Regions from separate parts of the Klebsiella sp. Sb-30 genome, predicted to be linked through region 4. Evidence: predicted binding sites of a transcription regulator. Region 4 holds the regulator's gene; each other region holds the start of a gene.
The links. Region 4 encodes LexA, which represses DNA repair genes until DNA is damaged. Its sites were predicted from a motif close to TNCTGTATGTACATACAGNA; they were not measured.

Region 1 (5,385 bases), 760 kb from region 4:
ACCTGATTTATAACCTCGTACTGCGTGACGGTGCGCTGGTGGACGGGGTGGATTTGAGCTTCCTCAACTTCATCACCTTTATCGGGGTGATCGCCGCGCTGGTGCAGATTCTGGAGATGATCCTCGATAAGTATTTCCCGTCGCTGTACAACGCACTGGGGATCTTCCTGCCGCTTATTGCCGTGAACTGCGCCATTTTTGGCGGCGTCTCCTTTATGGTGCAGCGCGACTATAACTTCCCGGAATCCATCGTGTATGGCTTCGGCTCCGGTATCGGCTGGATGCTGGCGATTGTGGCGATGGCGGGCATCCGCGAAAAAATGAAATACGCAAATGTGCCCGCGGGTCTGCGCGGGTTAGGGATCACCTTTATTACCACAGGTCTGATGGCGCTGGGCTTTATGTCATTCTCCGGTGTGCAGCTATAAGGGCGGAAAGTATGGAAATTATTCTTGGCGTCGTGATGTTCACGCTGATCGTGCTGGTGCTGTCGGGGCTGATCCTGGCGGCGCGCTCGAAGCTGGTCAACGCCGGTGATGTGGTTATTGAAATCAATAATGAAGCGGATAAACAGATTCGCACGCCGGCGGGCGATAAGCTGCTGAATACGCTGTCCAGCAACGGGATCTTTATCTCTTCTGCCTGCGGCGGCGGCGGTTCCTGCGGCCAGTGCCGGGTGACGGTGAAGGAGGGGGGCGGTGATATCCTGCCTACCGAACTTTCCCATATCAGCAAACGCGAGGCGAAAGAGGGCTGCCGTCTGGCCTGTCAGGTCGCCGTGAAACAAAACATGAAGATCGCGCTGCCGGAAGAGATTTTTGGCGTCAAAAAATGGGAGTGTGAAGTTATCTCCAATGATAACAAAGCGACTTTCATTAAAGAGCTGAAGCTGGCCATCCCGGAAGGCGAAAGCGTGCCGTTCCGCGCGGGCGGCTATATTCAGATTGAATGTCCGTCGCATAAAGTGGCGTATGCCGATTTTGACGTGCCGGACGAGTACCGCGCGGACTGGGATAAATTTAATCTGTTCCGCTATGTTTCCGAGGTTAAAGAGCCGACGTTGCGCGCCTATTCGATGGCGAACTATCCGGATGAGAAGGGCATCATTATGCTCAACGTGCGTATTGCGACGCCACCGCCGAAAGTGCCGGATGCGCCGCCGGGGATCATGTCTTCGTATATCTGGTCGCTGAAAGCCGGTGATAAGGTGACGATTTCCGGGCCGTTCGGCGAGTTCTTCGCGAAAGAGACGGACGCCGAGATGGTCTTTATCGGCGGCGGTGCTGGTATGGCGCCCATGCGTTCGCATATTTTCGACCAGCTTAAACGGTTGCACAGCAAGCGCAAAATCAGCTTCTGGTACGGCGCCCGTTCGCTGCGTGAAATGTTCTATGACGATGAGTTTGAACAGCTGGCACGTGAAAATCCGAACTTTACCTTCCACGTGGCGCTTTCCGATCCGCAGCCGGAAGATAACTGGAACGGCCACACCGGCTTTATTCACAATGTGCTGTATGAAAACTACCTGCGCGATCATCCGGCGCCGGAGGACTGCGAGTTTTATATGTGTGGGCCGCCGGTGATGAATGCCGCAGTGATCAAGATGCTAAAAGATCTTGGCGTTGAGGATGACAACATCATGTTGGATGACTTTGGAGGTTAATGATGTTGACGGTGTTTGTGGCAACCTTCGTCATTTTCGCGCTGGTTATTCTGGGGATGTCCTTAGGATATCTGATAAAGCGCAAAAGTCTCCAGGGCAGCTGCGGCGGTATCTCATCGCTGGGGCTTGAGAAGGTCTGCGACTGCCCGGAGCCGTGCGATGCACGTAAAAAGCGCATGGCTCGTGAAGCACAGCGCCAGCAAAATCGGATCCTCTGATCTCTCCGTAGGCCCGGCAAGCTTGCGCCGCCGGGCATTATTGCCTGATGGCGCAAGCTTATCAGCCCTACAAACCCCGCTTCTCATTCCTTGTATTATTACTGTATACTTAACCAGTAATCGTTGAGGGCTGAGTATGCGCAAAATTATCCATGTCGATATGGACTGCTTTTTTGCCGCCGTGGAAATGCGGGATAATCCAGCCCTGCGTGATATCCCCATTGCCATCGGCGGTAGCCGGGTACAGCGGGGGGTGATCAGCACGGCCAACTATCCGGCGCGCAAATTTGGCGTACGCAGCGCGATGCCGACCGCGATGGCCCTCAAGCTTTGCCCGCATTTAACCCTGCTACCCGGCCGCTTTGATGCCTACAAAGAGGCCTCGTCCCATATCCGGGAAATCTTCTCACGCTACACGTCGTTAATTGAACCGCTGTCTCTGGATGAGGCGTATCTCGACGTCAGCGATAGCGTTCACTGCCAGGGCTCTGCGACGCTGATCGCGGAAGAGATTCGCCAGACCATTTTTCACGAGCTTCAACTGACCGCCTCTGCCGGTATCGCGCCGGTAAAATTTCTGGCGAAAATTGCTTCCGATATGAATAAACCCAACGGTCAGTTTGTGATTGCGCCGCATCAGGTCGCGGAGTTTGTCCGAACGCTGCCGCTGGCGAAGATCCCCGGCGTGGGGAAAGTCTCAGCCGCAAAGCTGGAAAGCATGGGGCTGCGTACCTGCGAAGATGTGCAGAAAAGCGACCTGGCGATGTTGCTCCGCCGTTTTGGTAAGTTTGGTCGGATCCTGTGGGAGCGTAGCCAGGGAATCGATGAGCGGGAGATCAACAACACCCGACAGCGTAAATCGGTTGGCGTTGAGCGTACGCTGGTGGAGGATATCCACGAGTGGTCTGCCTGTGAGAGCATCATTGAGCACCTCTATCCAGAGCTGGAGCGGCGGGTGCTGAAGGTCAAACCGGACCTTCTGATTGCCCGTCAGGGGGTAAAGCTGAAATTCAATGATTTTCAGCTGACCACTCAGGAACATGTCTGGCCGCGCCTGAATAAAGAGGATTTGCTCTCCACCGCCTACAAAGCCTGGCACGAACGGCGGGGCGGTCGCGGAGTGCGGCTGGTCGGGTTGCATGTGACGCTGCTCGATCCTCAACTGGAGCGGCAGCTGGTGCTGGGGTTATAACGATGCTGAAGATCAGACCTTATCGCGACGATGATTTTACTGCGCTGTGCGCCATTTTTCTGCGCGCGGTACAAGAGACCGCCAGTCATGATTATTCACCCCGCCAGATAGCCGCCTGGGCGCAGATAGACGAGACCCGCTGGCGGCACAAAATGAGGGAGTCTCTGGTATGGGTCGCGGCGATGGACCAGCGTCCTGTGGGGTTTATCACCGCCGTGGACCGCTATATCGATCTCCTGTTTGTGGCGCCGGAGTATGGCCGCCGGGGTATTGCCAGCGCGCTACTCCAGGAACTGTTTACGCAGATACCGCATGGCTCCCTGACGGTCGACGCAAGCATTACGGCAAAACCGTGTTTTGAACGGCATGGTTTCAGGGTCGTGGAAGAACAGCAGGTGGCGGTGCGCGGCGAGACGTTTATTAATTACCGTATGGAGAAGGTGAGACGGCCCGGATAAGGCGCCACGCGCCGCTATCCGGACCGTTTATTACCGTAACTTACTTCGCAGGAATCGCTTTCAGCAGTTCCGTCAGCAGCGTCCAGTATTGACCAACGCTTTCGATATGCACCTGCTCATCCGGAGAGTGCGGGCCGGTAATGGTTGGCCCGATGGAGACCATATCCATGTTCGGGTACGGTTTCTTGAACAGACCGCATTCCAGGCCGGCGTGGATAATCTGGATGTTCGGCGTCTTGTTGAACAGACGCTGATAGGTTTCACGCACCAGATGCATCACCGGTGAGTTCGCGTCCGGCTGCCAGCCAGGGTATGCGCCTTTGGCTTCGGTTTTCGCGCCCGCCAGTTTACCCAGTGAATCCAGCATGCTGACGACGTAATCTTTGCCGCTGTCGATCAGCGAACGAATCAGGCAGTGGATCTCAACATTATCATCGGTCATGGTCACGACGCCGACGTTCAGAGAGGTCTCGACAACGCCTTTTGCCACGTCAGAGTTACGAATAACACCGTTTGGCGTGGCGTTGAGCAGACGCACAAAGCCGTCACGGGATTGCACGGTCAGGGCCGCTTTGTCGTTGACGACAGAGTCCAGCAGCAGCACCAGATTTTTCTCTTTTGCCGCCAGTTCGTTTTTCAGGATGTCCTGATAGGTGGCGACCAGCGCTTTCAGCGCATCGACCTTATCGGCCGCGACCGCGACGGTAGCGAAAGCTTCACGCGGAATGGCGTTACGCAGGGTGCCGCCGTTGAAATCGACCAGACGCAGGTCCAGCTCTTGCGCGTGACCGGCGAGGAAACGGGCCAGCAGCTTGTTGGCGTTCCCCAGACCGACGTGAATTTCGCCGCCGGAGTGACCGCCTTTCAGCCCTTTTAAGGTCAGCTTAAAGCTCTGGAAACCTGCCGGCACCGCTTCGCGGGTTAAGGTCAGGTTGGAGGTAAAGTCGATACCGCCGGCGCAACCCATATAGATTTCGCCCTCTTCTTCAGAGTCGGTATTGATCAGGATATCGGCCTGCAGCCAGTTAGCCTGAAGACCAAACGCGCCGTCCATGCCGGCTTCTTCGGTCATGGTCAGCAGCACTTCCAGCGGGCCATGTACGACGCTGTCATCAGCCAGCACTGCCAGCGCAGAAGCCATACCGATGCCGTTATCCGCGCCCAGGGTGGTGCCGCGCGCTTTGACCCACTCGCCATCGATATATGGCTGAATCGGATCTTTAGTGAAGTCATGAACGGTGTCGTTGTTTTTCTGCGGCACCATATCGAGGTGCGCCTGCAGAACAACCGGTTTACGGTTTTCCATACCGGCCGTGGCGGCCTTACGAATCAGAATGTTGCCAACCTGATCGCGTTCTGCGTGTAAGCCTTTTTCTTTTGCCCAGCCCATGATGTGTTCAGCGAGTTGTTCTTCGTGATAGGACGGATGGGGAATGGAGCAGATTTTGGCAAAAATATCCCATAGCGGCTGCGGGGATAATTGAGACAATTCAGACACGATGAGTCTCCTTACGATCGCCTGCAAAAGTCTTTTGCAGGTCGAGGGTTAGCAATAAAAAATACAACAGGCGCAGGCTTGCGCGGTGGGGTTGAGAATACCACTTTCCACGCCGACTGGTAGTGTAAACAACGCAAAAAGCGCTGGGATGGCCGCTTAACACTGGTTTTTAGTGCGTCAGATCTCTATAATCTCGCGCAACCATTTTCCCCCTCGAACATCATTTAAGCCGTATAACACAGGCTGGGACACTTCACATGAGCGAAAAATACGTCGTCACCTGGGACATGTTGCAGATTCACGCCCGCAAACTGGCCAATCGTCTGATGCCTTCTGAACAATGGAAAGGCATTATT
Region 2 (5,385 bases), 2.3 Mb from region 4:
GTATAGAATTCACTCTGCGCCGCGCGCTGGTTGCTATCGAGCAGCACCTCCCATTCATCCCACTCCTCTTTCAGCACCGACTGACGCTGATAAATAGCGTATTCACAGCCCGGCTCATATACCTGACGATAGCGGTAGCCATTTTTGCTGTAGGGCGCGGAGACTTCGCGCGGCGGGATACGATCAATAATCTCTTTTAGCACCCGCTCCTGCAGGCTACGTTGAGTCGCCATGACCTGCCGGCCGTACTCATTTTCCTCGCGAAGATAATCAAGCACTTCCGGCCGCGAACGCTCATCGTCGCGCAGCCAGAAGTAATTATCGATACGGGTATCGCCATGAAGGGTCATGGCGTGGGGGATTCGTTTTGCTTTTGGTGGCATCTTTTGGTCTTCTGCATCCTGTATTTCATACACAAAATCATTCAAGAAGCGGCTTGAAGGATGGCGTGTGTATAAGGGTGGCAAAAGTGGCCCACGTTGCAAGCAAAACCTGCTGATTTAGGTAGAAAGCGCCTGTTTTTGTGCCTGAATATCCTGTTCGATGTCGGCACGCACTTCTGGCGGGAGGCCTAAAGCTTCGCCCAGAGCGTTGAGATAGCTACGCTCCATAAAATGGTCGATATCGATCGCCGCACAGCTGATGTAATAGATCTCCAGCGCCTCTTGCTCGCTGTTGAGGCCCTGCGCCAGACGCTGCGGATCGAGAGGCTGGGACAGCGCGCGATCGATCAGAACGCGCCCCTGCACGGCAATACCGGCCGCGCGCAGCTGCTCTTCAATGTTTGCCCGCTCGCTGTCATCAATGTGCCCGTCGCTTTTAGCGGCAAACACCAGCGCCAGAATGAGCCGTTCACTGCGGGCATCAAGCCCGGAGGCTGGCGAGGTTGACGCCCCGGTGGCTTGCCCCGGCGAAGCGACAGATTGCGCAGGGGAATTTTCCCGCATTTTCTGCTGATACTTGTTCCACAGTACGCTTCCCGCCACCGCCCCGCCGCCAACCAGCAGTGCGCTGGTGCCATATTTGGCCAGCAGCTTGCGCGATGATTTACTGGCCACCAGCAGCCCCGCCAGGCCGCCCAGCGCCCCGGGCAGAAGGAAGCTTTTACCATCCGGCCGCTCGCCTGATGAGGAAGACGGTCCCTGCTGGCCCAGCAGGGACTGGAGTTGATTAAGCCAGTTAGCCATGATTTCCCTCGTTGCTTATTAAGCGATGTCATCAGCCTAAACGACGAGATGTCAGGAAATGTTATGAGCAGCTAAAGATGCGCAAATTCGGCCGGACTCAGGCGGCCTTTACCTTGCGCGATTTTGCCGGCGCGGTTGCCGCGGGTTGTTCGCTTGCCCCCTCGGCTACGGCCTCTGAGATTTCAGCCGCGGAGCTCTCATCCTGAGAAGCCTGTCCGGTTGCCCCGTCTTCTGCTTCCGGGCGTTTTCCTGACCTCAGAATGTGGTGCAATGTCTCTTTGCGTTCCGCCAGCCACATTGCCATTTCATCACGCTGGGTTTCATCCAGCGTCAGCGGGCACTCTACCAGCCAGTCGTTGAGGACCTCGGCAAGATCGAGCATTTTGTCGTAAGCATCGGCCTCTTTTTTGCTGGTAAACGACATCTTTTCCTCACCTTCGCGGATCACCACATATTTAATTTCAACCGCCATTGTGCAGCCTCTTTATACTGTATTTTTATACAGTATAGCAAATTTTCACCCAGGACTCAACCAACGGTCATAAAGACAGACGCAAACGTTTTCGTTTATAATGTGGCGCATGTTTTTTTACTGTGGAAAAGAGTCATGACGTTATTAGGCACAGCGCTGCGTCCGGCAGCGACACGGGTGATGTTGTTAGGTTCCGGCGAACTGGGTAAAGAAGTCGCCATTGAGTGCCAACGGCTGGGTATTGAGACCATCGCAGTCGACCGCTACCCCGACGCGCCGGCGATGCAAGTGGCGCACCGTTCGCACGTCATCAACATGCTGCATGGTGAAACGCTGCGCGCGCTGATTGCGGAAGAAAAACCTGACTTTATCGTGCCGGAAATTGAAGCTATCGCCACGGATACGCTGGTGGAGCTGGAGCAGGCCGGGCAAAAAGTCGTTCCCACCGCTCGCGCGGCGAAACTGACCATGAATCGCGAAGGTATTCGCCGCCTGGCTGCGGAGGAGCTGCAGCTTCCCACCTCGGCATACCGCTTTGCCGACAGCGAAGCGGCCTTTCGCGAAGCCGTCGCGGAGATTGGCCTGCCCTGCATTGTGAAGCCGGTCATGAGCTCTTCTGGCAAAGGTCAGAGCTTTATTCGTCACGCTGATCAGCTGGCTGAGGCCTGGCGCTATGCGCAACAAGGTGGCCGCGCGGGCGCCGGTCGGGTTATCGTCGAGGGGGTGGTGAATTTCGATTTTGAAATTACCCTGCTTACCGTCAGCGCGGTCGATGGCGTCCATTTCTGCGCCCCGGTCGGCCATCGCCAGGAGGATGGCGATTATCGCGAATCCTGGCAGCCGCAGCAGATGAGCGAGCTGGCGTTGGCCCGCGCCCAGGAAATTGCCAGCAAAGTCGTGCTGGCGCTTGGCGGCTACGGTCTGTTTGGCGTAGAGCTGTTCGTCTGCGGCGATGAGGTGATTTTCAGTGAAGTCTCCCCTCGCCCACACGACACCGGGATGGTGACGCTGATTTCCCAGGACCTCTCGGAATTTGCTCTGCACGTTCGCGCCTTCCTCGGTCTGCCGGTTGGCGCGATTCGCCAGTATGGCCCGGCGGCCTCCGCGGTCATTCTGCCGCAGCTCACCAGCCAGAACGTCACCTTTAGCAATATCCAGGGCGCGGTAGGGGCGGGACTGCAGCTGCGCCTGTTCGGTAAGCCGGAGATTGACGGTTCTCGTCGACTGGGCGTCACGCTGGCCGTCGCCGATAGCGTCGAGGAGGCGGTGGCGCGCGCGAAAGCCGCCGCGTCGGCCGTGCTGGTTCAGGGATAAAAAAAACCCGGTCGCCTCAGCGCTACCGGGTCTGGATTTCGCTCGTTATCAGGGCGTGAAAATTACTTCGCGCCTTCCACCGCTTCGCGAGCAATTTTGGTAATACGGTCGTAATCGCCCGCTTCCAGCGCATCCGCCGGAACCAGCCAGGAACCACCGATGCACAGCACGCTGTTCAGTGCCAGGTAGTCGCGGTAGTTCGCCGGAGAGATGCCGCCAGTCGGGCAGAAACGGATATGGGCGAACGGACCGCCAATCGCCTGCAGCGCTTTCACGCCGCCGTTAGCTTCTGCCGGGAAGAATTTGAACTCTTTCAGGCCATACTGCATGCCCAGCATCAGTTCGGACACGGTGCTGATCCCCGGGATCAGCGGGATGGTCCCTTCTTCAGTCGCCGCTTTCAGCAGGGACTCGGTCAGACCCGGGCTGATAGCGAACTGCGCGCCAGCTTCGGTGACGGCTTTCAGCTGCTCAACGTTTGTTACGGTACCTGCGCCGACAATCGCCTCCGGCACTTCTTTCGCAATCGCGCGAATCGCATCAAGCGCGCATGCGGTACGCAGCGTGACTTCCAGTACGCGTACGCCGCCGGCAACCAGCGCTTTGGCCATCGGCACAGCGTGTTCCAGCTTTTTCACCACGATCACCGGGACAACCGGGCCGTTGGTGAGGATTGCTTCTGCAGTTGTTTTCCAGTTTTTCATCAGAGTTTCTCTCTCGCCAGATCTACAAATTGTATCGTCTTAAAAAGTGATGCAGGTTGCGCCCTGTTCGGCTCCGGAGAGTTTTTCACGCAGCGCTGCGAACATTTCCCGGCCGCTCCCGACGCGCGAACTGCTGAGGTCAGGAACATGCGGCTGGCGTGCAGCCAGTTCAGCGTCATCCACCAGCAGCGTCAGTTCGCCCGTCTGCCCGTTGACGCGGATGATATCGCCATCACGTACTTTTGCCAGCAGCCCGCCATCATACGCTTCCGGCGTAACGTGGATTGCTGACGGAACCTTGCCGGATGCGCCAGAGAGTCGACCATCGGTAACCAGCGCAATTTTGAAACGGCGGTCCAATAATACACCAAGTGGCGGCATAAGTTTATGTAATTCTGGCATGCCGTTCGCTTTTGGCCCCTGGTGGCGAACAACCACCACGCAATCCTTGTCCAGCATTCCGGCCTCGAAAGCAGGCAAAACGTCGTGCTGGCTTTCAAACACCACCGCCGGCGCTTCAATGATCTGGTTCTCAACCGGTACGGCCGAGGTTTTCATCACCGCACGCCCGAGGTTGCCGCTCAGCACTTTCGTCCCGCCATGGCGAGAGAATGGCTTGTCGAAAGTTGCAATAACCTGATCGTCCAATGGCGCCGTCGCCCCTTCACGCCAGTCCAGTTCGCCGTTATTCAGCCAGGGTTCCATGGTGTAACGCGAGAGACCAAAACCGGCTACGGTGTTGACATCTTCGTGCAGCAGGCCGCCTTTCAGCAGCTCACGGACCAGCACCGGTACGCCGCCCGCGGCCTGGAAGTGGTTTATATCCGCCGGACCGTTCGGGTAAAGGCGCGCCAGCAGCGGCACAACGTCGGAGAGATCGGAGAAATCATCCCAGTTAATGATAATGCCCGCCGCGCGAGCCATCGCCACCAGGTGCATCGTATGGTTGGTCGAACCGCCGGTTGCCAGCAGCGCCACGATCCCGTTGACCACCACTTTCTCATCAAACATTTTGCCTAACGGCATCCATTCATTACCGTTACCGGTCATGCGCGTCACCTGGCGTGCGGCGGCGGCGGTCAGCGCCTGGCGCAGTTCGGCATCCGGATGCACAAACGACGAGCCCGGAAGCTGCATGCCCATAAACTCCACCACCATCTGGTTGGTGTTCGCCGTACCGTAAAATGTGCAGGTACCCGGGGCGTGGTAGGACGCCGCTTCAGACTCCAGCAGCGCCATACGATCGACTTTACCCTCAGCATACAGCTGGCGGATGCGCACTTTTTCTTTATTTGGCAGGCCGCTGGCCATCGGGCCAGACGGTACGAAGACTGACGGCAGGTGGCCAAAGGAGAGCGCGGCCATCGTCAGTCCGGGGACGATTTTGTCACATACGCCCAGATACAGCGCGCCGTCGAACATGTTATGCGACAGGCCGATAGCGGCCGACATTGCAATCACTTCGCGGCTCAGGAGGGAGAGTTCCATCCCGTCCTGACCTTGGGTGACACCATCGCACATCGCCGGAACGCCCCCCGCGACCTGGCCTACCGCATTTACCGAATGCAGCGCTTTGCGAATGATATCCGGGTAATACTCATAGGGCTGGTGGGCGGACAGCATGTCGTTGTAAGAGGTAATAATGGCGATATTGTTACGCAACATGCTTTTCAGCGAGGCTTTATCGTCCGACTGACAGGCAGCAAAG
Region 3 (5,385 bases), 1.4 Mb from region 4:
ACGTTCAGTGAGGCCAGTCGTCCGCCGACGCGGAAGCTCATGTTCACGGTGCGAATATCGACGTTGCCATACAGGGTCAGCTCCCTTTGCTGGCTGCTTTGATACCACCACCAGCCGCCGCCGAATGCGGCAATCAGCAGCAGTATGAACAGAACGATGATGACGGGTTTTTTCATGATCCCAGGCTCCTTTGCGATAACCCTTGCAGAACGAAATCAATATGGCAGGCGATAACCTGATAAATTTGCTCAGTTTTTTCTTCGTCGAACTGCGTCCATCCGGTGCGCAGCAAAATGGTTTCCCGCCCAAGGCGGAAGGCGAGAATCTCTCCCAGCAGCGCGTGGGTGTGCAGAATCATTGCCGTGTCATCGGCATCAAGGCCGGTAAATGCGGCGATCAAACGGGTCAGGTAGCGATGGAGCGGCGCAATTACCTGACCGTGGATGAGCTGGTAGGCCGGGGTAGGGGAAAGCTGCTCGCGGGAGATGAATTTGCTCAAATTGACCGTGTCATCCTGGGTCAGCAGCAAAATCATATTCTGACAGGCGCGCAGAATCAGTACCCGAATCTCCGCCTTATCCGGCGAAGGTGTCGCCAGCAGCGTTTCCGCCGCTTCGGCATGCGGACGAAAATTATGGCTGATAAAATCGGCAATCCACTGGGCGCAGGCGAGATAGAGATCGTCCTTGGAACCAAAATAGTAGGGGATCGCCGCGATATTTTGCCCGGCCTGCGCGGCAATATCGCGGGTGGTTGCGTGCAGGCCGTATTCGCCGAACTGGGCGATGGCTGCGGCAATGAGCTGGCTTTTGGCTTGTTCACCTTTGGTTGTCACAGGAGTCGTCGTCATCGCACTATAAAAAATTAATCAATCGATTGATTAAGAGTATGACCAATTCGCGTCACTGTCCAGAATAGTGGATACTCTCTTTTGCGTATTTCGCATCACTCTTTGCAAGCGGCGGGTGACGAGGATTATCCGGCGCAGCGGCCCCGAGGGGATATTTATGCGCTGCGTCACAAAACCTGCTAGACTGCGCCCCTTTATGGCATTGTGGTTTTTGCCATCTCTATTCGCAATAATCTCCCCGAAAACTACGCCTGTTACGGGCCGGGGTGGTTTGGAGTTGTTATGTCTTTTGATTCCCTTGGCCTGAACCCTGATATCCTGCGCGCTGTCGCCGAGCAGGGTTACCTTGAGCCAACCCCAATTCAGCAGCAGGCTATCCCTGCGGTGTTGCAGGGACGCGATCTGATGGCCAGCGCCCAGACCGGCACCGGCAAAACGGCGGGCTTTACCCTGCCGCTCCTGCAGCATCTGATTCAGAAAGAGCCGCATGCTAAAGGCCGTCGCCCGGTGCGCGCGCTGATCCTCACGCCAACGCGTGAACTGGCGGCACAGATCGGTGAAAACGTTCGCGATTACAGCAAATACCTGAATATTCGCTCGCTGGTGGTTTTTGGCGGGGTGAGTATTAACCCGCAGATGATGAAGCTGCGCAGCGGCGTCGATGTTCTGGTGGCCACCCCTGGGCGCCTGCTGGATCTTGAACATCAGAATGCCGTCAGCCTGGACAAGGTTGAAATCCTGGTGCTTGATGAAGCCGACCGTATGCTGGATATGGGCTTTATTCATGATATTCGCCGCGTGCTGGCGAAGCTCCCGGCGAAACGCCAGAACCTGCTGTTCTCCGCGACCTTCTCGGACGACATCAAGGCGCTGGCGGAAAAGCTGCTGCATAACCCGCTGGAAATCGAAGTGGCTCGCCGTAATACCGCTTCCGAGCAGGTGACGCAGCACGTCCATTTCGTTGATAAGAAACGTAAGCGGGAACTGCTGTCGCAGATGATCGGTGAAGGTAACTGGCAGCAGGTGCTGGTCTTTACCCGCACCAAACATGGCGCCAACCACCTGGCCGAGCAGCTGAATAAAGACGGCATCCGCAGCGCCGCTATTCATGGCAACAAGAGCCAGGGGGCTCGTACCCGGGCATTAGCCGACTTCAAATCCGGTGGTATTCGCGTGCTGGTGGCGACGGATATCGCGGCGCGTGGGCTGGATATCGAAGAGCTGCCGCACGTCGTCAACTACGAGCTGCCTAACGTGCCGGAAGATTACGTTCACCGTATCGGCCGTACCGGTCGCGCAGCCGCCACCGGTGAAGCGCTGTCGCTGGTCTGCGTGGACGAGCATAAACTGCTGCATGATATCGAACGCCTGCTGAAAAAAGAGATTCCCCGTATCGCTATTGATGGCTATGCGCCGGATCCGTCTATCAGAGCGGAGCCGATTCAAAACGGTCGCCAGCAGCGTAGCGGTGGCGGCGGTCGCGGCCAGAGTCAGGGCCGCAGCGGTCAGGGACAAGGACGTAACGCCCAGGGGCAGGGTCGCAGCCAGCAGTCTGCGCCGCGGCGTAACGATGGCGAAGCGCCGAAAGCCGGGGCAAAACCTTCACGTCGTATCGGCGAGGCGAAACCGGCCGGCGAGCAACAGCGCCGTCGTCGCCCGCGTAAACCAGCGGCAGCTGAGTAACCGCCTCCCGCCAGATCGTCGCTATCCGGGCAACAGGTTTTACCCGGATAACGCAACGACACCCGGAAGCAGCGCGCATGCTGTCTCCGGGTTCTTCCCTCGCGTGCCCTGTGATTCCCGGTCGGTGCATTGACAAATCCCGAGCATCATTCCACATTGCTCAGAAAGAAATTCCTCCTGCCAGGTAAAAAGTGTCACAATAGTGGCTGTTTATACAGTATTCAGGTTTTCTCATGGCTTTGACCGCTGCGCTAAAAGCGCAAATCGCCGCCTGGTATAAGGCGCTTCAGGAACAGATCCCGGATTTTATTCCCCGTCCGCCACAGCGGCAGATGATTGCCGACGTGGCAAAAACGCTGGCCGGGGAAGAAGGCCGACACCTGGCTATTGAAGCACCCACTGGCGTCGGCAAGACGCTGTCATATCTGATTCCCGGCATCGCTATCGCCCGTGAGCAGCAGAAAACCCTGGTGGTGAGTACCGCCAACGTTGCGCTACAGGATCAGATTTACAGCAAAGATCTGCCGCTGCTGCGCAAAATTATTCCCGATCTGCGTTTTACCGCCGCGTTTGGTCGCGGACGTTACGTTTGCCCACGCAATCTTACGGCGCTGGCCAGCACCGAACCGACGCAGCAGGACCTGCTGGCGTTTCTCGATGACGATCTCACGCCGAATAATCAGGCTGAACAGAAGCTGTGTGCGACGCTGAAAACCGATCTCGACAGCTACCGCTGGGACGGTCTGCGCGATCACACCGATAAACCTGTCGATGATGCGCTATGGAGTCGCCTGAGCACCGACAAAGCCAGCTGCCTCAACCGCAACTGCCACTACTATCGCGAATGTCCGTTCTTCGTTGCCCGGCGAGAAATTCAGGAGGCGGAAGTGGTGGTGGCGAACCATGCGCTGGTGATGGCGGCGATGGAGAGCGAAGCCGTGTTGCCGGAGCCGAAAAACCTGCTGCTGGTGCTCGATGAAGGCCATCATCTGCCGGACGTAGCTCGCGATGCGCTGGAAATGAGCGCGGAAATGACCGCCCCCTGGTACCGGCTACAGCTGGATCTGTTCAGTAAGCTGGTGGCGACCTGTATGGAGCAGTTTCGGCCGAAAACCACGCCGCCGCTGGCCAATCCCGAGCGCCTGACCGGCCACTGTGAGGAGCTGTATGAGCTGATCGCCTCGCTGAACGCTATCCTTAATCTCTATATGCCGGCCGGGCAGGAAGCCGAGCACCGTTTCCCGATGGGCGAGTTGCCGCAGGAGGTGATGGATATCTGCCAGCGTCTGGCGAAACTGACCGAGATGCTACGCGGGCTGGCGGAACTCTTTCTTAACGACCTCGGGGAAAAAACCGGTAGCCACGACGTGGTGCGCCTGCATCGGGTTCTGCTGCAAATGAACCGTGCGCTGGGGATGTTTGAAAGCCAGAGCAAGCTGTGGCGGCTGGCGTCGCTGGCGCAGTCATCCGGCGCGCCGGTCACCAAATGGGTGACGCGCGATATGCGCGACGGTCAAACGCATATCTGGTTTCACTGCGTCGGCATTCGCGTCAGCGACCAGCTGGAAAGGCTGCTGTGGCGCAGCGTACCGCATATTGTTGTCACCTCCGCTACTCTGCGCTCATTGAACAGCTTTTCACGCCTGCAGGAGATGAGCGGGTTGAAAGAAAAGGCCGGCGACCGTTTTGTGGCGCTGGATTCCCCTTTTAACCATGTTGAGCAGGGCAAAATCGTTATTCCGCAGATGCGCTATGAACCGCTGATCGATAACGAAGAGCAGCATATTGCTGAAATGGCAGCTTATTTCCGCGAGCAGGTTGAAAGTAAAAAGCATCTCGGGATGCTGGTGCTGTTCGCCAGCGGGCGGGCGATGCAGCGTTTCCTGGAACATGTCCCCGATCTGCGCCTGCTCTTGCTGGTACAGGGCGATAAGCCGCGCTACCGGCTGGTGGAACTGCACCGCAAGCGCGTCGAAGGGGGGGAGCGTAGCGTGCTGGTGGGGCTACAGTCCTTTGCCGAAGGGCTGGATCTCAAAGGTGAGCTGCTCAGCCAGGTACATATTCATAAGATTGCCTTCCCACCCATAGACAGTCCGGTGGTGATTACCGAAGGCGAATGGCTGAAGAGCCTGAACCGCTATCCGTTTGAAGTGCAGAGTCTGCCAAGCGCCTCCTTTAACCTGATTCAGCAGGTCGGACGCCTGATTCGCAGCCACAGCTGCTGGGGCGAGGTGGTGATTTATGATAAGCGTTTGTTGACCAAAAATTATGGTAAGCGTCTACTGAACGCATTGCCCGTTTTTCCGATAGAACAGCCTGCCGTTCCAGAGGTTATCGTCAAAACAAAAGCAAAACAGACGCGTCGCAAACGGCGTTAACGGTGTAATGTCGACGATGTGAGCAGCTAACAGGAGTCTTCGATGGACTACAGCAAGATCATTAAAGAAGTCGGGCGCGGGAAAAATCACGCGCGTGACCTGGATGTGGATACTGCCCGCGCGCTTTACTCGCGGATGCTTGACGGCGAGGTGGCAGAGCTGGAGCTGGGCGGGATTTTAATTGCCCTGCGTATTAAAGGCGAAGGCGAAGCGGAAATGAAAGGCTTCTATGAAGCCATGCAGCAGAAGACCCTGCGTCTGACGCCGCCTGTCGCCAGGCCAATGCCGATTGTGATCCCTAGCTATAATGGCGCGCGCAAGCAGGCTAATTTGACTCCTCTGCTGGCCGTTTTGCTGCATAAGCTCGGCTTTCCGGTGGTGGTGCATGGCGTCAGCCACGATCCGACCCGGGTGCTGACGGAAACGATTTTTGAGCTGATGGGGATCCCCGCCACCCGACATGCGGGCCAGGCT
Region 4 (5,385 bases):
CCGTTTTGCACGCGGTCGGACGGACAGCCGACGTTGAGGTTGATCTCATCGTAGCCGCGCGCTTCCGCCAGTTTCGCACACTGCGCGAGTGCAGCAGGATCGCTGCCGCCCAGCTGCAGGGCCAGCGGATGCTCTTCTTCGCTATAGGCCAGATAGTCGCCTTTGCCATGAATAATCGCCCCGGTCGTCACCATTTCGGTATACAGCAGCGTATGGCGCGACAGCAGGCGCAGGAAATAGCGACAGTGCCTGTCTGTCCAGTCGAGCATCGGCGCGATGGAAAAACGATGGGCGGCAAAAGCGTGAGATGTTGATTCTGGCATCATGGCGATAAACAGGCATCCGGGTAAAAAGGGGCGCTACTATAGCACAAAGATAAATCACAGAGGCATAGCACCGCGACGGGTGCTGTGCATCTGCTGGACGGGCTAGCGCCTGCGCGGTTTACCATCGTGCGGGCCGAAAAATTGCGGCGGATGATCGACCCAGCGATCCTGACGCGTAGCGGCATATTCCGGGTTCAGCGGATAGTAGATGCGGTTAAATTTCTTGTTCGACTCCCCCACCACTAACAAGCGAACTTCCTGGTCGGTATTATTCAAAAAGGTGTGACACACTCCGGTTCCGGCCGGAAAACCGACGCTGTCGCCCGGCTCAAGCTTCCACAGATAGCCGTTAATCCAGACTTCGGGGTAGCCATCCAGCACATAGATAAACTCCTCCTCATCACTTTCAGCATGGGGATAAGAGGTTCGACGGCCCGGAGGCAAACGTTCATGATGAATACCCAGCCGGTTGAGCCTTAATCCTCGCGCCAGCGGCGCGCCGATGGAAAAACGCTCCGGGTTATTGGGATAAGTGGCATCATCTGGGCCTTCCAGTTCGCGCCAATGTCGAATGCAATCAGGTCTTTTCATCGTTTTCTCCCGAAAATGAGATGCATCAGGTATAGCACAAGCCGCCGGTTCTCGGCGTTTTGCCTGGATCGTGATAAAGTAACAACTTCAGACTCACGCAACCAGAGGATGCTCATGAATAAGACCACTTCGCAAGAAATGTTAGCGCATGCTGAAAAGCTCTGCGCACAGCGCGGCGTGCGCCTGACTCCGCAGCGCCTGGAAGTGTTGCGTTTGATGAGCCTCCAGCAAGGGGCGATTAGCGCGTATGACCTGCTCGACCTGCTGCGCGAGAAAGAGCCGCAGGCGAAACCGCCGACGGTCTACCGGGCGCTGGAGTTTCTGCTGGAACAGGGATTCGTGCACAAGGTGGAATCGACCAACAGCTACGTGCTGTGCCATCTTTTCGATCAGCCGACCCATAGCTCAGCCATGTTTATCTGCGACCGCTGCGGCGTGGTCAAAGAAGAGTGTGCCGAAGGCGTTGAAGACATTATGCATACGCTGGCGGCCAGAATGGGTTTTGCGCTACGCCACAATGTGATTGAAGCACACGGCCTGTGCGCGGGTTGTGTCGAGGTCGAAGCCTGTAGCACCCCGGGACACTGCCATCACGACCATACCATTCAGATTAAAAAGAAAGCCCGCTGAGGCTATCGCCGCAGCGGGAATCCAGGTTGCCGGTACCTCCATGTACCATCGGGCAGGCAATAACAAAGGGTTAATTCGTTAACACTCACCGCTACCAGCGGTGATCGTTTTTTCGTTCCCAGTCAGACACTTCTTTCTCCGCCTGATCTTTAGCGTATCCATAACGCTCCTGGATTTTCCCGACCAGCTGGTCACGCTTACCTTCAATGACGGTCATATCGTCATCGGTCAGCTTGCCCCATTTTTCTTTCGCTTTACCTTTCAACTGTTTCCAGTTACCGCCGATTTCGTCTTTGTTCATAATTCAATCCTCATCGTTCGGTGAGTTAACAGCCCGCTGTGTGCCGGACATAGTATTAACTATAGATAAGAATTCTGAGTTGAATTTATTATTCGGAATCTTTAACCAATTACATATCAAAAATCGCTACGAAAACCAGGTGCCACGCCGCCAGTGTCGCCGCCAGATGACCGCCAGCGACAGACCGCGCAGCGCGAGGAAGACCGCCAGCGCCAGCCATAGCGCGTGGTTGCCAAGGACCGGCAGCGTCAGCAGCGTCAGGGCAAACCCCGCCGCCGCCACCGCCATGCTGTTGCGCATCTCAGCCCCGCGCGTCGCGCCGATGAACATGCCATCCAGCAAATAACACCACACGCCAATCACCGGCAAAACGATCTGCCAGATCAGATAGCGATCGGCAAGCAGCTGAAGCGAGGGTAGCGAAGTCAACAGGGCGATAATCTGCTGCCCGGCTACGGCATAGGTTGCCGCAAAGGCCAGCGCCACCATTCCCGACTGGCGGCAGGCCGCCCGCCAGACATCAAGCAACTGGCTACCGTCACGCGCGCCGTACGCCTGTCCGGAGTGCGCTTCCACGGCATAAGCAAAACCATCCAGGGCATAGGCGGTGAAGGTCAACATGGTCATCAGGAGCGCGTTGACGGCAACGATCTCACCGCCAAGACGAGCGCCGAAAACGGTCACCGCACCAAAGCACAACTGAAGCAGCAGAGAGCGCAGCATGATATCGCGATTGAGCGCCAGCAAGCGGCGCACATCTCCGCGCCACGCGCGCTTGAGCAGGGCAAATGACACGCCGCGTAGCGCCAGCACGCGCCTTGCCATCAGCAGCCCGATGATAAAGGTGACATATTCGGCGGTGACCGTCGCCAGCGCGGCCCCCTGCACGTTCAGGTGCAGGCCCATCACCAGCCACAGATCGAGCACAATATTCAGCAGGTTGCCAACGATCAGCAAAATCACCGGCGCCCGGGCGTACTGTACGCCCAACAGCCAACCGAGCAGCACCAGGTTTGCCAGCGATGCCGGCGCACTCAGCCAGCGGATGTCGAGAAAGCGCCGCGCCTGCTCCAGCACCGCGTCATTGCCGCCAACAATATGCAACGCCAGATCGATAAGCGGGGTTCGGAAAATCACAATCAGCAGGCCGGCGCCTGTTGCCAGCCCCAGCGGCTGCACCAGTGCCCGCGCCAGGCGGAGAGGATCTTTGGCGCCAAAGGCCTGCGCCGTCAGTCCGGTGGTACTCATCCGCAGGAAAAGCAGCAGCATGAAGAGAAAACTGGTGGCCGTCGCGCCGACCGCGACACCGCCGAGGTAAACCGGGCTGTCGAGATGGCCAATCACGGCGGTATCCACCAGTCCCAGCAGCGGAACGGTGATATTGGAGAAAATCATGGGTAGCGCCAGGCGCCACAGGGCCTTATCAGCGGCGTTAAAGAACATGAGAAAGAGCCTGACCGGGAGGAGACAGCGCAGCATCATGCATCAGACGATGCTGCGTGGGGAAGGTGTTACAGCCACTCGCCGTTGCGAATCACGCCAACGGCCAGCCCTTCGATAGTGAAATTTTGTTCGCGTAGATTCACCACGATAGGGGAAAACTCGCTGTTTTCTGGCAGAAGTTCGACGATATTGCCCTGTTTTTTAAGACGCTTAACGGTGACCTCTTCGTCAATACGCGCCACGACAACCTGGCCGTTGCGTACATCCTGCGTTTTATGGACCGCCAGCAGATCGCCATCGAGAATACCGATATCTTTCATTGACATGCCGCTTACCCGCAGCAAAAAGTCGGCGTTCGGCTTGAACATCGCCGGATCGACCTGGAAGTGGCCTTCGATATGCTGCTGAGCCAGCAGCGGCTCACCGGCCGCCACGCGGCCAATCAACGGTAAACCCGGTTCTTCTTCCGTAAGCAGGCGAATCCCCCGGGAGGCGCCGGAGATAATCTCGATCGCGCCCTTACGCGCCAGCGCTTTCAGGTGTTCTTCCGCCGCGTTTGGGGAACGGAACCCCAAGCGCTGAGCAATTTCCGCACGCGTCGGCGGCATGCCCGTCTGGCTGATGTGATCCCGAATGAGATCAAACACCTCTTGCTGCCTGGTCGTTAACGCTTTCATCCCGCCCCCTGGGTGTATATACAGTTATGCTGTGAGTATATACAGCTAACGGTGATTTTGGAATCAAATTTCACACAAAAATCAGGAGATTCTTTCCATTTTGCGTCCCCGATAGCCCATTGCGCCAGGGGTGGTTGTCGCCAGCCGGGCAAAACCCATCGGGGGTCGGCCGATCGCCGGGAGGACATCGCCAGGCGGGGGCATCTCACAAAGTGGTCGCTCAGTGATAGCGGGCCCACAGCAAGAGGCCCCAGGTGATCAGCGCGATCACAATGGCCAGCAGCACCGCCGCAGAACCCATATCTTTCGCCCGACCGGACAGCTCATGATGTTCCGGGCCAATACGGTCCACCACCGCCTCAATCGCGCTATTAAGAATTTCGACTATCATCACTATCAGGACCGAGCCTATCAGCAGCACACGCGTGATGGCGTCAACGTCCAGCCAGCAGGCGATCGCGACAGCAACAATGGCGGCGATGCCTTCTTGACGAAATGCGGCCTCATTTATCCATGCCGCACGGAACCCTTTCCAGGAATAACCTGCCGCTTTAATGATTCGGGTTAACCCAGTGGTATTATTGGCCATCAAAAGAACCTTTTTATGTAAATGACGTCAATGAGTGTACGCGTTTGCCGCGTGGCAACGGAAATTTTGCGCGCTTTCTGTTATTCTTGCCGCGCATTTGCATGATTAACCAGAGGCTTCACATCGTTTATGTCCGGCTGGCAACGAATTTACTATAAATTACTGAATTTACCATTACGGGTGCTGGTAAAAAGCAAGTCTATTCCCGCAGAACCTGCTCAGGAATTAGGGCTGGATACCTCGCGTCCGATCATGTACGTCCTGCCTTATAATTCCAAGGCGGACCTGCTGACCCTGCGCGCCCAGTGCCTGGAGCACGATTTACCCGATCCGCTTGAACCGCTGGAAATCGATGGCGCGCTGCTGCCGCGCTACGTATTTATCCACGGTGGCCCGCGCGTCTTTACCTACTACGCGCCGAAAGAAGAGTCGATTAAGCTGTTCCACGACTACCTGGATCTGCACCGCAACCATCCTGACCTGGACGTGCAAATGGTGCCAGTCTCGGTGATGTTTGGTCGTGCGCCAGGGCGCGAAAAAGGCGAAGTAAACCCGCCGCTGCGCATGCTGAATGGCATTCAGAAGTTCTTCGCCGTTCTGTGGCTGGGCCGCGACAGCTTTGTCCGTTTCTCGCCGCCGGTTTCTCTGCGCAGAATGGCCACCGAACACGGCACCGATAAAATTATCGCCCAGAAGCTGGCCCGCGTCGCGCGTATGCACTTCGCCCGCCAACGTCTGGCCGCCGTCGGCCCACGTCTGCCGGCACGTCAGGATCTGTTCAATAAGCTGCTGGCCTCCAAAGCCATCGCCCGCGCGGTGGAAGATGAA

Region 1: dinB (DNA polymerase IV) is a predicted target of LexA. The motif match lies at 1,981-2,000, and genes of this name have one in related genera.
Region 2: AC236I_RS09120 (YebG family protein) is a predicted target of LexA. The motif match lies at 1,675-1,694, and genes of this name have one in related genera.
Region 3: dinG (ATP-dependent DNA helicase DinG) is a predicted target of LexA. The motif match lies at 2,734-2,753, and genes of this name have one in related genera.

The regions. Positions count from the first base shown of each region.
Region 1 is NZ_CM172749.1:4,287,594-4,292,978, reverse strand. Features, by position in the region: gene nqrE (NADH:ubiquinone reductase (Na(+)-transporting) subunit E) at 1-428, shown strand, start outside; gene nqrF (NADH:ubiquinone reductase (Na(+)-transporting) subunit F) at 440-1,663, shown strand; gene nqrM ((Na+)-NQR maturation NqrM) at 1,666-1,881, shown strand; gene dinB (DNA polymerase IV) at 2,018-3,073, shown strand; gene AC236I_RS20105 (GNAT family N-acetyltransferase) at 3,079-3,531, shown strand; gene pepD (cytosol nonspecific dipeptidase) at 3,572-5,029, opposite strand; gene gpt (xanthine phosphoribosyltransferase) at 5,287-5,385, shown strand, end outside.
Region 2 is NZ_CM172749.1:1,950,311-1,955,695, reverse strand. Features, by position in the region: gene ptrB (oligopeptidase B) at 1-383, opposite strand, end outside; gene AC236I_RS09125 (tellurite resistance TerB family protein) at 501-1,187, opposite strand; gene AC236I_RS09120 (YebG family protein) at 1,285-1,659, opposite strand; gene purT (formate-dependent phosphoribosylglycinamide formyltransferase) at 1,795-2,973, shown strand; gene AC236I_RS09110 (bifunctional 4-hydroxy-2-oxoglutarate aldolase/2-dehydro-3-deoxy-phosphogluconate aldolase) at 3,036-3,677, opposite strand; gene edd (phosphogluconate dehydratase) at 3,717-5,385, opposite strand, start outside.
Region 3 is NZ_CM172749.1:3,626,432-3,631,816, reverse strand. Features, by position in the region: gene hlyD (secretion protein HlyD) at 1-176, opposite strand, end outside; gene cecR (transcriptional regulator CecR) at 173-850, opposite strand; gene rhlE (ATP-dependent RNA helicase RhlE) at 1,133-2,533, shown strand; gene dinG (ATP-dependent DNA helicase DinG) at 2,767-4,911, shown strand; gene ybiB (DNA-binding protein YbiB) at 4,954-5,385, shown strand, end outside.
Region 4 is NZ_CM172749.1:5,042,938-5,048,322, forward strand. Features, by position in the region: gene dusA (tRNA dihydrouridine(20/20a) synthase DusA) at 1-326, opposite strand, end outside; gene AC236I_RS23565 (cupin domain-containing protein) at 429-917, opposite strand; gene zur (zinc uptake transcriptional repressor Zur) at 1,032-1,547, shown strand; gene AC236I_RS23575 (CsbD family protein) at 1,639-1,848, opposite strand; gene dinF (MATE family efflux transporter DinF) at 1,975-3,291, opposite strand; gene lexA (transcriptional repressor LexA) at 3,360-3,968, opposite strand; gene AC236I_RS23590 (diacylglycerol kinase) at 4,189-4,557, opposite strand; gene plsB (glycerol-3-phosphate 1-O-acyltransferase PlsB) at 4,687-5,385, shown strand, end outside.